One region of the Aurantivibrio infirmus genome, then DNA from elsewhere that is predicted to be linked to it. Evidence: predicted binding sites of a transcription regulator. Region 1 holds the regulator's gene; each other region holds the start of a gene.
The links. Region 1 encodes LexA, which represses DNA repair genes until DNA is damaged. Its sites were predicted from a motif close to ACTGTNTNTANANACAGT; they were not measured.

Region 1 (5,431 bases):
GTTCATAGAAAACAATAAGTTAATCGGTGGCGCTATAGTTCAGCTTGAGGAGTTTCATTCGACGTGTTGTATGAAATATTAGAACTGGAAAACGGAGATGTGGTCTTGCAGCGTGAAGGCGATGCTGAGGGTGAACCACTGGTCGTTATGCGTTTCTCCAATGAACTGATGCGCTATTTTAAAGACGCAAAAATAGATATTGCAAAAATAATGATAGAGGCAGGTCTGGAACATGTCGCGAAGCTAGCGGATGAGCATAGTGAAAAGCTGGGGCTGTCTAGAAGTACATCAGAGTCTGTCAGTGTTGAAAGGCTGGACGAGGAGTATGATTCAGAAAGCCATGTTTCAAGCGATAGTGACTCAGATGCTTCCGAATCAGATTCTTCTGATTCAGGTAATCCAAAAGAAAAAAACCACCTTGTGCATTGATTGAAGCAACAATCTTATTTTCTTCACTGAACCCCATTCATTATTCCGAAAACACAAACAAGTTTGCCTGCTTCAAACCTGATAAGGTTTTTGCGTTGTTAGTAATACGCCATGGCATGAACCGAGAGCGGCAGCATTTTGAAGTTGCTGGCTTTCTTCAGTTGAAACACTATCCAAGAGAGATAGAACACACTGACTATTTCCCGCAGCTAAAGCCTCCCAAGTAACCCAAAGTATGTCGCTGGCATTTGCCACTCGAATAACTCGAAATCTTCGCGTGTTAATACCCAGTTCTTCACATTCCTTCTTTGAAATGTTTTTCGTACTGATACAAGTAATCCATCGAGTATCAGCTTGCATGCTTTTGTTAGAAAGAAAAGGGGCAATAAAATAGTGAGGCTTAGCACTCTGGTGTAGGGCAGTGATTTCTGTGATTCCAATAGGTTCTTGCTTGAAATCCAGCTTGTCTGTTTGTTTGGCAGTTTGCTTTGTAAAAAATGAACCGGGGGAAGGTTTTAAAAAAGATTGCTCAAAAAAATCCGCTTCGTGTTTAAGGTAAGCATCAATGTCGAAATTGCGCTCGGGATAATTAAGATTCAAGCCAGAGTTTAGTTCAGGTGTTGATGCTTGCGATATAAGATTGATCATACAAAATGCTCAAAGGGTTTCAGCATGGGATGCTAACTTTAATCTCTACTTGCTAAAGTCTAGTTTTATGTTGTATTTCTTCGAATAAAATAACGGGAGATTCCTGTGGTAGTTGAGGAGAAGTCAACGGCCATTGTTTTGAGTGTCAGTGGTTGACCACAGAAATCTCCGGTTATTTCATTCGATGAGTCATTCGACTCAAAAGAGTTCTTGTTTTAATCGCCTCGGCGTATGACGCCGACACTTAAACCTTCAATAGAAAAGTCATCATCCTTTAAGTTGACTTCTATGATTTCAAAATCCGGGTTTTCTGGAACTAGTTCTATCTGCTGTTTGTTGCGTTCTCGGCGAAAACGTTTAACTGTCACTTCTTCGCCGATACGGGCCACAACGATTTGACCGTTTCGCGCTTGGTCAGTTTTGTGTACTGCTAATAAATCTCCATCTAAAATTCCCGCGTCTTGCATGCTATATCCTTTTACCTTGAGCAGGTAGTCAGCACGGGGTGAGAAAAACGCAGGGGATATATCACAGTAATCTTCGATATTTTCTTCCGCTAGGATTGGGTTGCCTGCTGCAACTCGACCTACTAAGGGAATTCCAGTTTGCTCTTCTGGTAAACGAATTCCTCGAGAAGCACCGGGAACCATCTCGATGGCGCCTTTACGAGCAAGTGCTCTCAGATGCTCTTCAGCCGCATTGGCCGAGCGAAAGCCGAGTTCCTCAGCGATTTCCGCACGCGTGGGTGGATAGCCTCGGTCTTCGATGTAATCACGAATGAGACTTAAAACTTCTTGTTGCCGTTCAGTCAATTTGATCATGTGGCCAGCCCCTGAGCAGGTTAATGCGTATCGATAAGTAAGCAACAAGCCTTGGCTGATAAATGTGTTATTTGCTTGGCCTTTTGATTGTCCATTAGCCGCGCCAAATGCTTGTCTGTTGAAATATACAGTAGCTGGCATTATATCCAGTAAAAATTATATCGCAACTACTTTCCGATATTGCGAGCACGGAATTGTCTTCGCTGTTCGTGGTTATATTTTGTTCGGTTTTTTGCGGGTGGCTTAAAGCTCATAAGCGTTAAGAGTGCAGTCTTTAGTCAACGGCTTACGCTAGTCACTTATCCATATCGGCTAGTGCTTTGGTGCAGTCTCTTAGTAATTGGAATCTGGATCTGGCAAGATCGCCAAGGTTTTTGATAAGGTGTGCGACATCCGGCTGATGTTGCTGTAAATTTCCTATCTTGGTTTTTTTCTAGTGAGTTGTCCGGCACTGTATTGATGTCGATAGCGATAAGGTAAGAATATTTGTGAGTAAGCCAATTCCCACGTCCAGCGCGCTCGGCCCCATTATGTTAGATATCGACGGTTTATCTATCAGTAGCGAAGATCTAGAAATTATTCGGAACCCTTTGGTGGGAGGGCTGATTTTTTTTAGTCGTAACTACACGTCTCGAAATCAATTTTCAGACTTGGTTGAATCAATTCGAGAAGTCCGACCTGATTTACTCTTGGCAGTGGATCAGGAGGGTGGCAGGGTACAGCGCTTTAAAAACGAATTTGCGGCATTGCCGCCAATGCAATCGTTTTTGCAGTTTTTCAAGCAAGAGCCTGAGCAATGCCTAAAGCAAGTTCGAGATGTAGGTTGGCTGATGGCATCAGAGGTTTTGTCGACGGGTGTTGATATTAGTTTTGCGCCGGTTCTAGATGTTGATTGTGACTATTGCTCTGTTATCGCTGATCGATCTTTTTCTTCACAAGCGGAAGAAGTGATAATCCTCGCGGAAGCGTTTATTGATGGCATGCATGAAGCCGGAATGGCGACGACTGGTAAGCATTTTCCGGGGCACGGTAGTGTCGTTGGCGATAGTCATCTTGAGCTGCCCGTGGATGAGCGAAGTCTAGTCGAAATCAATGCGCGAGATATGAAACCGTTTAGATCTCTATCTGCAAAGCTCGATGCCGTAATGCCAGCCCATATTATCTTTCCAAAAGTTGATTCGTCGCCAGTTGGTTTTTCTTCTCATTGGCTGCAAGATATTTTGCGTCGGGATTTGAGTTTCAATGGTGTTATTTTTTCTGATGACTTGAGCATGGAAGGGGCGGCATTTGCAGGAAGTTTTTCCCAGCGAGCGGAATGCGCGATGCGTGCTGGTTGCGATATGGTTTTGGTTTGCAATAATCGTGCGGCAGCACTGGAGGTGTTAACTGCTTTCGAGAATGCAAAGGTTCAAGGCTCAGATAAGTTAAATAATATGCGAAAAAGAAAACATGTTGATCTAGCCTATCTGCGACAAAGCGCGCGTTGGAAAAATACAGTTAACTATATAGAAAATAAATAGCAAGAAGGTTTTTAAAAATGAAGCAGATTCAAGAATGGTTAACGATGCTCGTAGGCGATGGCAGGCTGTGGATAATTTCAGTTTTTGTAATCGTGACGATCACCTTAATCGTGGCGTTTTTCTTCCGCTTAGTGCTTAAAAAAGTTCAAGCGAAAGCGAGTCTGACGAAAACTGTTTGGGATGATGCCTTAATAAGCGCACTACTGCGGCCAACGACCTGGATGATTTGGTTGTTTGGCGTGTGCTATGCCGCTGATGTGGCGAACACCAACCTTGATGAAGATCTTTCCCAGTTTATCGTTAATTTTAAAATCCTGGGTATTAATGTGCTCGTTACTTGGTTTTTGGTGCTTTTTATAAAGCGATCAGAGGACAACCTTGTTGATCCGGAGTTCACAAAAAACAAGCCTATGGATGTGACGACGGTAACCGCGATTGGAAAATTGTTGAGAATTTCGGTGATTATTACCGCTGTATTGGTAGCCTTGCAGGCGTTTGGTTATAGCGTGTCCGGCGTTTTGGCTCTCGGAGGAATTGGCGGTATAGCGGTCAGTTTGGCTGCCAAGGATTTGTTGGCAAATTTATTTGGCGGATTGATGTTGTTTTTAGATCGACAATTTGCAGTCGGTGATTGGGTTCGTTCACCGGACCAAAATATTGAAGGCACGGTTGAAGATATTGGTTGGCGTTTAACGCGAATTAGGACCTTTGATAAGCGGCCACTTTATGTCCCGAATTCAACCTTTACAACGATATCTGTAGAGAACCCGTCGCGAATGGAGAATCGGCGCATCTATGAAACCATTGGTGTTCGCTATGATGATGCTGCGAAACTGCCAGCGATCGTAGAAGAAGTAAAAAAAATGCTCCGCGCTCATCCGGAGTTAGATATGGAACAAACCTTAATTGTTAACTTTAATGCGTTTGCTTCTAGTTCGTTGGATTTCTTTGTTTACACCTTTACTAAAACTACCAACTGGGTTGAGTTTCATGAGATCAAACAAGATGTGTTATTTAAGATTCTCAACATTATCGAATCGCAAGGTGCCGAATGCGCATTTCCGACATCGACGCTTCATGTTCCAGATGGCTTAGCTATTGATGTCGATAAAGCCGACAAATTGTCACCGGAAATAACTGAGTAAGCGAGCGAACAGTGCGACAGCGAAAAACGAATGATGAATTACTTTTAAATAGTCGACTTCTGTTTGATGAGTTAGAGATAGACGCAGCAATTACGAAAATCGCGAAGAAAATTTCTCAGGATTTTTCAAGTGAATTTGGGTTGGATCGGGTAAGTGAATCGAAGCCGGATTCAATTGTCGCGTTGTGTGTGATGAATGGCGCCATCCCTTTTTTTTCGCAGCTCCTATTAAAGTTACCAATAACCCTTGAGATAGATTACATTCATGCTAGCCGGTACAACAACTCTCTATCCGGTAGTCAGGTGCAATGGCTTGCCAGGCCCACACTCAGTCTTGTCGATAAAACAGTAATTATTGTTGATGACATACTTGACGAAGGAATCACTTTAAGAGAAATTGGCAACTATTGTATAGAGGCTGGTGCTCGGGAAGTCAAAACTGCCATATTGCTTGAAAAGCAACACGGCCGTAATCTGACTGGCATAGTGGCGGACTATCTAGGCCTATTAGTTCCCGATGAATATGTATTTGGTTTTGGTATGGATTGTGAGGGGATTGGGAGAAACCTACCAACCATCCACGCTTTAAATAATAATCATGCTGTAAATAGTAAATAGATGCTTTTTAAAATGTGTTCGCAAAACCTGTGTTCGCAAAATCAACAAGGCAGTGAATTTGTGGCAGTGTATTTATTCTAATAAAAATCTGTAACCTGCAACGTGATGAACTCTAATGATGATTAAAAATTTGTTTCGTGATGAATCTGCTCTAACGGGTGAGAATTTAATTGCCCTGGTGGGTGGTTCTGGTTTTGACGAATATCCAGGACTAAACATAACTCGAGTCATTGAAAGTGAGACGCCCTATG
Region 2 (5,431 bases), on a different contig from region 1:
TTGCAACGATATCAAAAGGTTACTTGTTATTTTTTGGATTTTATTTTTGAGAAAACAAGAAACTTATCAACATATTTTGGATATGTGGAATTCGGCAATTATTTTTTAATCGTTGGTATTCAATAAGTTAGAGAGAAAAACTGTAATACTCGGAATGGAGCGGCTGAAAAAGGTGAGATTTTTGGGAAACCTTTACACATTTAGGCGAGATTAGTGGGCTCGTGTTTACTTTAAGATGATTTTGACGACAGCGTCGAATAGATGGTTTTAGATAAAGAGAGGAGAAGGAAAAACAGAAAACAGGATATAAATTTAAAAAATTAAAAATTTATATCCTGTTGAAGATCAACTTATCAATCAAAAAGAGTTTTACAAAATCACTTCAATTAACTGCGGCCCTTTGTTGGCGACAGCATTTTTTAGTTGTTCGTTAAACTCTTCTGCAGTTGTTGCTTGCGTGGCGCTCATGCCCATGCCTTCGGCAATTTTCTTAAAATTTAAATCGGGATTTGAAATATCCAACATGTCCAAAGTTTTTTGATTGGGGTCATTGGCACCCACGCGCATTAATTCAACTTGCAGAATTTGATATTTTCGATTGGCGAAAATAACGTTAACGATATCTAAATTTTCTCGTACTTGCGTCCACAAGGATTGGATGGTGTACATCGCGCCGCCGTCACCGTGTAGGCAAACAACTTTTCTATCCGGACAGGCAACGGCTGCACCGGTTGCGACGGGTAAACCGAAGCCAATACTACCGCCCGTTAATTGCAACCAGTCGTGAGCGGGGATGCCTTCAGTTAAACCTGTAGCTGGTGCACCGGAAGTCGCGGCTTCATCAACAATGATTACATTTTCTGGGAGTATGTTGCCGAGTGCGAAACCAACACTTTTAATGTTGAGTGCGCCGGTCATTAAATCTGGCCGCACTAATTCTTGTAAGCGCGGGGCGTATTTTTGTGCATTAAGTGCATCGACTAAATCTTCCAGTGCCGCGTATACATCTTCTGAATCTTCGGCTAACACGTCGGAGGGGCAACCTTCGGGTGCTGGCGTGCTGGGGCGATTGGGATAGGCAAAGAAGGCGACGGGAGATGTTGCACCGACGGTAATAATTTGATCGCAATCTTTAAATTGCATTTGTGCCATTTCAACGAAGTAGGCAACACGTTCAAACTTAACTCGACCAGCGCCGCGTTGAGTTCTTGCATTAAAACATTCGTGTAAAACGGTTGCGCCTGTCGCTTGTGAAATTTTATCAAGTAGTAGTGTGGCTTTTTCGTCATTGGCTTGGCCGCCGATGACGATGATGGTATTTTTTTTCGCTTTTAAAATTTTCGCAATATTATCGATACGATCCGCAGAGACTTTTGGTGTGCTTAATGCCGGTAATGGATCGGCTTGTACTGTGGTTTCATTCCAGGCGCAATCCGCGGGAACAATTAAATTGGCTATTTTGCCGTGGGCTTGTGAAGCAAATTGAACGGCTTCTGCGCCGTCTTTTGCGAGTTCATCCGCGGTTGCGCTCGACTTTAACCAATCACCAAAAGCATTGCCGAGACCGGTAACATCAGATTTTAAAGGTGCATCGTATTGAAGGTGGTAGGTCGCATGGTCACCAATAATATTTACCATGGGGGAGTGCGCGCGGCGTGCGTTATGGATATTCGCAGTGGCATTGGCGAGACCAGGTCCGAGATGCAATAAGGTGGCGGCGGGCTTGCCGGTCATGCGGGCATAGCCATCGGCTGCACCAGAACATACGCCTTCAAATAAACCCAATATGGAACGCATTTTCGGTTCGCTGCCAATGGCATGAACGAAATGCATTTCTGAAGTGCCAGGGTTGGTGAAACAGGTATCGACACCGGCTTTTAATAGGGTTTGGATAAGACTTTCTGCACCATTCATTCTGAATCCTCGTAGCCGCTGCCTTACTTGAGTGCTGATCACTCGGTAGCGTGGGGTGATGTACTACCAACCTGCGTTGGCGATAACTTAGTTCAATTGATTAGATCAATTCATTAATAAAATAGGGCAGGCATTTTAAGCCAGATGAAGCATGGTTGCGAGTCTATAGGGTACCCCTTGGCAGGCGGCAAGGAGGGTGGCTGGTGTGTAAAGGCCTGGCGACCCGTTAAGAATGGTTAGCGGCGCCGGGAGCTGGTTGCTTGTACAGTGTTCGGGTGCAATGTATATTGCGTTTACGGTTGATTCTTCATGGGCATTTTAAAAATCGAATATTGTCGGTTTACCAAAGATTAGTATTCGTATCCAGTGCCGCTTGTATACGTGCCGCCAATGGTAATGATGACCCGCTACGAAGCCAGCAGGAGGCTTCTAGAAAATAACTACAGTGGATTCAAAAACTTTTAGTCGACTAGATTATGCAATTTCCAAAAGGCCACTTTATTTTCCTCGACCTCGAAACGACCGGCGGTAAGGCATCGGCGGATCGTATTACTGAAGTTGCGCTAATCGAAGTTTTCGATGGCGAGGTGATTGATCAATACCAAACGCTTGTTAATCCAGAAGTACCTATTTCACAATTTATTACCAACCTCACCGGCATTGACGATGCGATGGTGGCGGACGCGCCGGTGTTTGCAGATATCGCGGAAGATTTGTTGTCGCGACTCTTAGATAAAACCTTGGTGGCGCATAATGCGCGTTTTGATCATAGTTTTTTAAAGAATGAATTTCGGCGTTTAGGTTTCGATTACCGAACTAAAGTGTTGTGTACGGTGAAGTTATCTCGTGCATTAATGCCGGAACTCGGTAAACACAGTCTCGACAATTTAATTCACGTCCACGGATTATTCGTAGAGGCTCGTCACCGCGCGATGGGTGATGCAGATTTGTTGGTACAATTAGTGAGTAAGTGGACGAAAATATTTGGCGTGGAAAGTCTACAAAAAATTCTGCAATTGCAACTAAAAACCGCCAGCCTTCCTCCCCATATTAACCAAACTGAAGTTGATGGCCTGCCAATCAATGCCGGTGTTTATTTATTTTATGACGAGAAAGATACGCTCTTATATGTCGGGAAGTCGGTAAATATCCGTGATCGAGTTAAATCTCATTTCACTAATGATCACCTTAGTGATAAAGAGCTGGAAATGTCAGTTCAAATAAGACGTATTGAAAGCCGTATTTGTGCAGGAGATTTCGGTGCGCAATTGATGGAAGCTAAACTCATAAAAGAGTTGCGGCCAATTTACAATCGCCAGCTTCGTAAAACTCAGTCGCCTTGGTATTTTGAGTTTTCAGAGAACAAACTGGGTTATCTCAACGTGGCGGTAAAGAGTAGCAAAATAATTTCACTGGAAAAGTTGCCGAGTATAGTCGGGATTTTTCGATCAAAAAAAATGGCCACAGAAACATTGCGAAAGATTGTTGATGACTACGCCTTATGCCATCGTTTTACCGGATTGGAAAAATCGCGCAGCGGCCCTTGTTTCGCGCACCAATTACATAAATGTTTGGGGCCTTGTGCGAATAAAGAAAGTACAGAAAAATACAATGCTCGCGTAAGATCAGCGCTCGACGCGTGGAAGCTGGAGCTTTGGCCACATCAAGGCTCGGTAATAGTAAAAGAAAATGTGCAAAATGATGTTGAAGATAAAAAAAGTTGTGATCAATTCCATTTAATTTATCAGTGGTGTCACCTAGCTAGCGCTAGCTCGCTTGCAGAAATGAAAGCACTGCAGTCCGAATACGCAAATAACGCTGAGCTCAAAAAACTAAGTTTTGAGTACGACACTTATAAAATTCTGTCGAAGTTTCTCGTTTCTCCAAGCAGCAATCTGAGTATTGTCACCCAGCAGATGTAGAGGCCTGGGGTGCCAATAGCATCATTCGCTTTCGAAGTATTATTCCTTGCTACTAAGTGTTCTGATGAATGCTTCTATTTCGGTTTGATTTCACTTCCCTGAGCCAATTGTTCTTAATGCCCGCCTAAGTGAACGCCTTGATCGTGTGAGGCGGATCTGGGAAAAGAAACAATTTGAATTTTGAGGGAATAGAGGCTAGCTTATGAAAATTAAAAATTTGATTGGGATACTGGGTTTATTGGTGGGCGGGTGTATGCAGTCACAAGCTGAAACAATTTGGGTGGAGCGAGAAAGTTACCACACGGCGATAATTATCCCTCGAATTCTCGTGGTGGAAGCTGCGCCTCAGTTGGAAGCGATACTGGACGATAAACCCTTCGTCAGGTTTGGATGGGGGGATCGAGATTATTACGGGTCTACTAAGAAGAATCTCTTTAAAGCATTTAAAGCATTTAAAGCTTTAGCTCTGCCTTCTTTGTCGGTTGTTGAGGTATCGATGTTGGATAAGGTTGAGTCCGAGCATAGCGAAGTAAAAGAAATTGACACTGAAGCAATAGCGCTTGAAAAATTGATGGCCTTTATCGAAGGTTCCTTTAAGTTGGATAAAGAATCAAAACCGCAATTGGTCCGGGTTGAAGACAATGGGTTTCAGTACTACAAAGCGCGTGGTATTTATCACATGTTCAAAAATTGCAACAACTGGACGGCGAAAACGCTTAAGCGTTCCGGTTTAGATGTTCACTATCTAGCAAGTTTTTTTGCGGGTTGGGTAATGCGACAAATTTAAATCTCGAAGGGATTTTTTTGTAAGGTCGCGCGGGTCTCGGCGCCACAATAAATACACTTGTTGGCTTTCGCTGAAATACTTTGCGCGCATTTAGGACATTTAACTCTAGCTTGACTGCGCTGCTCTCTATTCTCCTGAACTTTTGTTAAAGCCAGTTGTAATTGCTCTGGTTTGAGTCCACTGGTTTTTTGAAGTAACAGCCACATTGATTCCGATAATAAGCTCAGTTGCTTAAGTTGCTTGCTCAGTTCATCAATTTTATTAAGCGCATCTGTAGAAGCGGACCCGGAATCGCTGGATGCTTTCTTTCGTGCTGATTCGGCGGCGATATTAGCTTGATAGAATTCAGGTGGAAAATTATCGTTGCTCATCACATCCCTCTTTATTTGTTTGTTGCTGTTTGTATTACGAAAGCCGATTAGCGAATAATAACTTGAAAATACCGTGTGCTCATCCATTCTTTTGCCTGAGTTTGAAATGGATTTTTCGCTCCCTTCGGGAGTTGTTGATCTCCACTAGGCTGGATTAGGATTGAAAAAAATCACTATTACTGTATTCTCCGCGCTTGGGCTAAATCCCATTAAGTTGTTACTTGGTTTTGTTGTTGGGATAAATCCCATCGCAATTGTTGCCCACAATATATTTCAGGCAAGCTCAGTTTCAAAAATAGTGCCTCAGCAAGATAATTAAAAGTTATTGGAGTAAGGATCATGACGGATTTAACCAGCCGGAAAAGTCGCTCGGTTCTCGCAAGCGACCTCACGGTTTCATTTGAATTTTTTCCACCCAAAACAGAAAAGATGGAAGA
Region 3 (5,431 bases), on a different contig from region 1:
CTGAAAGCGTTTTTTCTTCTTCAACGCGACCATGACCCTTACAGCTGTTACACGGATCAGTGATGATCGAACCTTTACCACGACAGTTTGGACAGGTTTGCTGAACCGAGAAAAAACCTTGGGACATTCTCACTTGGCCAACGCCACCACAGGTAGTACAACCCGTTGGTTTAGTACCAGATTTAGCCCCGGATCCATCGCAGGTTTTACAAGAAATTAATGTCGGCACACGAATTTTTACATTAGTGCCTTTTACTGCATCTTCGAGGGACAACTCTAATGTATAGCGAAGATCAGAGCCTCTTGCCGGCCCGCCACGAGATCTGCCGCCGCCTCCACCACCAAAAATATCACCGAACACATCGCCAAAAACATCACTAAAGTTTCCGAAGCCGCCGCCACCAGCGCCGCCCATTCCGCCCATCCCCTCAACACCGGAATGGCCAAAACGGTCGTAAGCTTCGCGTTTTTCAGAATCAGAGAGGACTTCGTAGGCTTCGCTCGCTTCTTTAAATTTTTCTTCAGCGTCTTTGTCGTCAGGGTTTCTGTCAGGATGAAACTTCATCGCAACACGGCGATAAGCTTTTTTCAGATCTTGTTCTGAAACACTTTTTTCAACACCCAATATTTCGTAGTAATCGCGTTTAGACATAAATTCTTTCTTTTAAATTAGACAAGCTTCTTCAACTTAACATCTGGTAACTATAGCGATCTATAGTTCGCGCTTTTCGCACAAAAGTATTGCTTCCCAGACACGCATAACGCGGGACATGTCCCGCGTTAGTTTTTTGCCAATTTAGTGTGCTAAAAAAGTACGTAAAACCGGCTATCAATTACAAATAATTTATTGCAAAAATTATTTGTTGTCTTCGTCTTTAACTTCTTCAAACTCGGCATCAACCGCACCATCTTCAGCAGCCGTTGGCTCTTCTTGTGCACTTGCGTCTGGCCCGCCTTCACCTTGCGCTTGAGCAGCTTGTTCCGCATACATTTTCTGCGCTAAAGAACTCGATGCTTCAGTTAGCTTAGTTGTCGCCGCGTCGATTTTTTCTTTATCTTCGCCTTTAACAACTTCTTCAGCTTCTTTAATCGCTTCTTCAATGGCAGTTTTCTCTTCCGCCGAGGCTTTGTCACCGGCTTCAGTTAAGGTTTTTTGCGTTGCGTGAATTAAACCTTCCAAAGTGTTGCGCGCCGTTACAATCTCCTCAAACTTACGATCGGCATCGGCATTCGCTTCTGCGTCCTTCACCATTTTTTCGATTTCAGCGTCATCTAAACCAGAAGAGGCTTTAATCACAATAGACTGTTCCTTTCCTGTCGCCTTATCTTTGGCGCCAACATTCAAGATACCATTGGCATCAATATCAAAGGTCACTTCAATTTGCGGAACACCTCGATGTGCAGGAGGAATATCAGCCAAATCAAAACGGCCAAGAGATTTATTCTGCGAAGCTTGCTTACGTTCACCCTGAACAACGTGAATGGTCACTGCTGTTTGATTATCTTCCGCTGTTGAGAAAATCTGCGACTTCTTAGTTGGAATCGTCGTGTTCTTCTCAATAAGAGGTGTCGCAACACCGCCCATGGTTTCGATACCCAAAGTAAGCGGGGTAACATCTAACAACAATACATCTTTAACATCACCTGCCAATACCGCACCTTGAATAGCGGCACCCATGGCTACTGCTTCGTCGGGGTTTACATCTTTACGTGGCTCTTTGCCAAAAAATTCTGCTACTTTGGCTTGCACTAAAGGCATACGCGTTTGACCGCCCACCAAAATGATATCGTCGATATCACTTACCGAGATACCGGAATCTTTAATCGCCATTTTTACAGGCTCGATAGACTTGGTAACCAAGTCTTCAACCAAAGATTCTAATTTCGCACGTGTTAGTTTAACGACCAAATGCTTAGGTCCACTTTGGTCCGCAGTGATGTAAGGCAAATTCACTTCGGTTTGCTGGCTAGAAGACAGTTCAATTTTTGCTTTTTCAGCGGCTTCTTTTAAACGCTGCAACGCTAAAGGATCATTGTGTAAATCGATACCACTGGACTGTTTGAAATCAGCCGCCAAGTATTCGATTAAACGCATATCGAAATCTTCACCACCTAGAAAAGTATCGCCGTTGGTTGATAAGACTTCGAACTGATGCTCTCCATCAACGTCAGCAATTTCAATAATTGAAATATCGAAAGTACCACCACCTAAATCATACACCGCAACAGTATGATCGCCTTTCGCTTTATCCATACCGTAAGCAAGCGCAGCAGCAGTTGGCTCATTAATAATTCGCTTAACGTCTAAACCGGCAATCTTGCCCGCATCTTTAGTCGCTTGACGCTGAGAGTCGTTGAAATATGCAGGCACAGTAATAACTGCTTCTGTAACCTTCTCACCGAGATAGTCTTCAGCCGTTTTTTTCATTTTCTTCAATACTTCGGCTGAAATTTGTGGCGGTGCTTTTTTATCGCCCGCGACCTCTACCCAAGCATCGCCATTGTCTGCCGCAACAATTTTGTAAGGCACCATGGAAATATCTTTTTGCACAACGTCGTCTTTAAATTTTCGACCAATTAAACGCTTAACCGCATACAAAGTATTTTGCGGATTTGTCACTGACTGACGCTTTGCGCTCTGACCAACTAAGATTTCGTTGTCATCAGTGAAAGCAACAATTGACGGTGTCGTGCGATCACCTTCTGAGTTCTCAATTACTTTGGCTTTGCCGCCTTCTAAAACTGAGACACAGGAATTAGTTGTTCCCAAGTCGATACCGATAATTTTGCCCATGAACCTTCTCCTCGTTACTCAAAAGCAACCTAGTGGTTGCTTTACATGTTAATTAACAGTGGCTTCACTTTATCTCGATTACAGCCGACTGATTCTTTAAATTCGTTGATTTCTAATATTGGCGCGATTGCTGATTTTTCAAGCCCCCGCAGCTCAATTACTTATTCGCTGCCTTCGATACAACAACCATCGCAGGGCGAACCAGGCGGCCGTGCAAGGTGTAACCTTTCTGAAACACGTCGAGTACGGTATTTGGCTCTACATCAGCATTTTCGATAGCTGTCATTGCCTGATGCAGTTGCGGGTCGAAAGGTAGACCCTCTGGATCGATTGCCTCTACATTGTGACGCTTAAGGGCATCCACCAAAGACTTCAAGGTGAGCTCTACGCCCTCTAAAACTGGCTTTAGTGCTTCACCGCCATCGTCAATCGCTGCCAACGAACGCTCTAAATTATCGACCACGACGAGCAGATCGCCGATCAATTTTTCTTGCCCAAACTTATGCGCTTTTTCGATATCCGCCGTCGCTCGGCGCGAAGCGTTTTGAGCTTCCGCTGTAGCCCGTAAGGCCTGCTCTTGAGCCGTGATCAATTCATTCTGTAAGCGCTCAATCTCAGCGGAGGCGTCGGCTTGAGCTTCGCCATCGTCATTCATTACATCGTCCAACTCCGCGCCAGCGGCCTCAAGCTGATCTTCTGAGGATATCTCTTCGTTGTTGTCTTCGTTTGTCACTCGGGTCTCCTCTATCACTTCGTCACTTCACTCGGGTCTGCCGTTTTGGCAATTGTTTACTTTTCTCTGTAGGCCGCAACGATACTTGGCTCTAAGTTTCCGCTGTATATGGGGACGACTGTGAAACATTCAAGCGTCGAAGCGCTATTTTTATGATTTAATTGGCGACTTTTAGACATTGATAAGCTCGCTTACGGTTTCTAGCAATTGTCTCGTCAGCCAAGCCCTGACGAACCATCTACGAGAGATCGATAAATTTTCTAGCTGGAAGCTCAAAAATACTGTATAAACAACCAGAAAAATCAGTGCCAAAATTAGTGGAGGCCTTCTGTGCTGACCCATTTAAGCATCAACAATTACACCCTCGTCGATAAGCTCGATTTAGAGTTAGATGGCGGTATGACTACCATCACAGGCGAAACCGGCGCGGGAAAATCCATACTTCTGGACGCCCTAGGCTTAACCCTTGGAGACCGTGCCGACGCGGATCGTATTCGTGCCGGAAAACAACGAGCTGAAATTCACGCTACTTTCGATATCGCAAAACTCAAAGATGCAAAAGACTGGCTCGATCAACATGAGCTTACACTTGATGACGAATGCCTTTTACGCCGAGTCATTTCCGCCGATGGCCGCTCTCGAGCCTACATCAATGGCCAACCTGTAACGCTAGTGCAGATTCGTGAACTGGGTGAAATGCTGATTGACGTTCACGCGCAACATGAACACCAGTCATTACTAAAGAAAGAAACTCAACGACGCCTTTTAGATGAGTATGCTGGCCACAGTGAATTAGTCGAACAAGTCCGCGAAGCTTTCCTCACTTGGCAAACAAAACTAGAGCATTACTCCTCACTCAAAAATAATGAAGAAGAAACTCTCGCTCGAGTGCAGTTACTGCGCTATCAAGTTGAAGAACTTGATCAGCTCGCCATAAAACCCGATGAGTTTGAGCAACTTGAAGCCGAACAAAAAACCCTGGCCAATGGCGAAGCCATCTTGCAACAGAGTTATCAGCTAAGCAGTCTTTGCGGTGGCGAAGAAAATAGTATTTTGGAGAATTTAAACAAAGCGCGTTACATCGCAAACACCTTACCCGCAGAGATCCCAGCCATTAAAGAAGCACAACAATTGTTGGCTTCTGCCCATATCCAAGTTGAAGAAGCCCAGCACGAAATCGAACGCCACATAAATAATTTTAATCTTGAACCTGAGCGCTTACAGGAAGTTGAGCAGCGCTTATCTGCGCTATTCGATATTGCTCGTAAACACCATGTTCCGCCCAATGAGCTGTTTACTCTCCATGCCAATCTGTCAGAAGAACTAGCAGCATTAGGGGGTGGTGACGCTGATCTCGAAGCCATGGCAAAAACGGTTGAAGGCTTAGAAACACAATTCCGCGACCTCGCGACCAAGCTGTCCTCACAACGAGATACGGCGGCGATTAAACTCGCCAAAACCGTTAATCAACAATTAAAGAAACTCGCCATGGAGCATGCGCGACTTAAGGTCGACGCTACGCCTCTGAAACAAGCTTCTGCTAATGGTTTAGAGGATATTCAATTGGTGATAAGCACCAACCCTGGCCAACCCATGAAGCCACTCGCCAAGATCGCGTCAGGAGGCGAACTTTCTAGGATCAGCCTAGCCATTCAAGTAGTGACTGCGCAAACGTCGACAACGCCGACTTTAGTATTCGATGAAGTCGACGTCGGTATTGGCGGTGCAACCGCAGATATTGTCGGCCAACTACTTCGACAACTTGGCGATAAAGCACAGATCATTTGCGTTACCCACTTAGCGCAGGTCGCCGGTAAAGCCCATCATCATTTACGCGTCAATAAAGCCACGAAAGGCTCTCTTGTTCACACCAGTATTGAGCATCTTGATGATGAGCAGAAAGT

Region 2: a site for LexA is predicted at 2,166-2,183, ahead of ACYUCY_RS15370 (exonuclease domain-containing protein). Genes of this name have one in related genera too.
Region 3: a site for LexA is predicted at 3,808-3,825, ahead of recN (DNA repair protein RecN). Genes of this name have one in related genera too.

What each region holds. Positions count from the first base shown of each region.
Region 1 is NZ_BAAFSK010000003.1:274,638-280,068, reverse strand. It holds gene ACYUCY_RS08030 (hypothetical protein) at 64-429, shown strand; gene ACYUCY_RS08025 (hypothetical protein) at 502-1,077, opposite strand; gene lexA (transcriptional repressor LexA) at 1,293-1,898, opposite strand; gene nagZ (beta-N-acetylhexosaminidase) at 2,387-3,418, shown strand; gene ACYUCY_RS08010 (mechanosensitive ion channel family protein) at 3,436-4,563, shown strand; gene ACYUCY_RS08005 (hypoxanthine-guanine phosphoribosyltransferase) at 4,575-5,180, shown strand; gene ACYUCY_RS08000 (S-methyl-5'-thioinosine phosphorylase) at 5,296-5,431, shown strand, end outside.
Region 2 is NZ_BAAFSK010000007.1:4,407-9,837, forward strand. It holds gene ACYUCY_RS15365 (acetolactate synthase large subunit) at 370-1,914, opposite strand; gene ACYUCY_RS15370 (exonuclease domain-containing protein) at 2,391-3,836, shown strand; gene ACYUCY_RS15375 (DUF2459 domain-containing protein) at 4,039-4,623, shown strand; gene ACYUCY_RS15380 (zinc ribbon domain-containing protein) at 4,620-5,081, opposite strand; gene metF (methylenetetrahydrofolate reductase [NAD(P)H]) at 5,334-5,431, shown strand, end outside.
Region 3 is NZ_BAAFSK010000002.1:452,717-458,147, reverse strand. It holds gene dnaJ (molecular chaperone DnaJ) at 1-652, opposite strand, end outside; gene dnaK (molecular chaperone DnaK) at 857-2,794, opposite strand; gene grpE (nucleotide exchange factor GrpE) at 2,952-3,527, opposite strand; gene recN (DNA repair protein RecN) at 3,858-5,431, shown strand, end outside.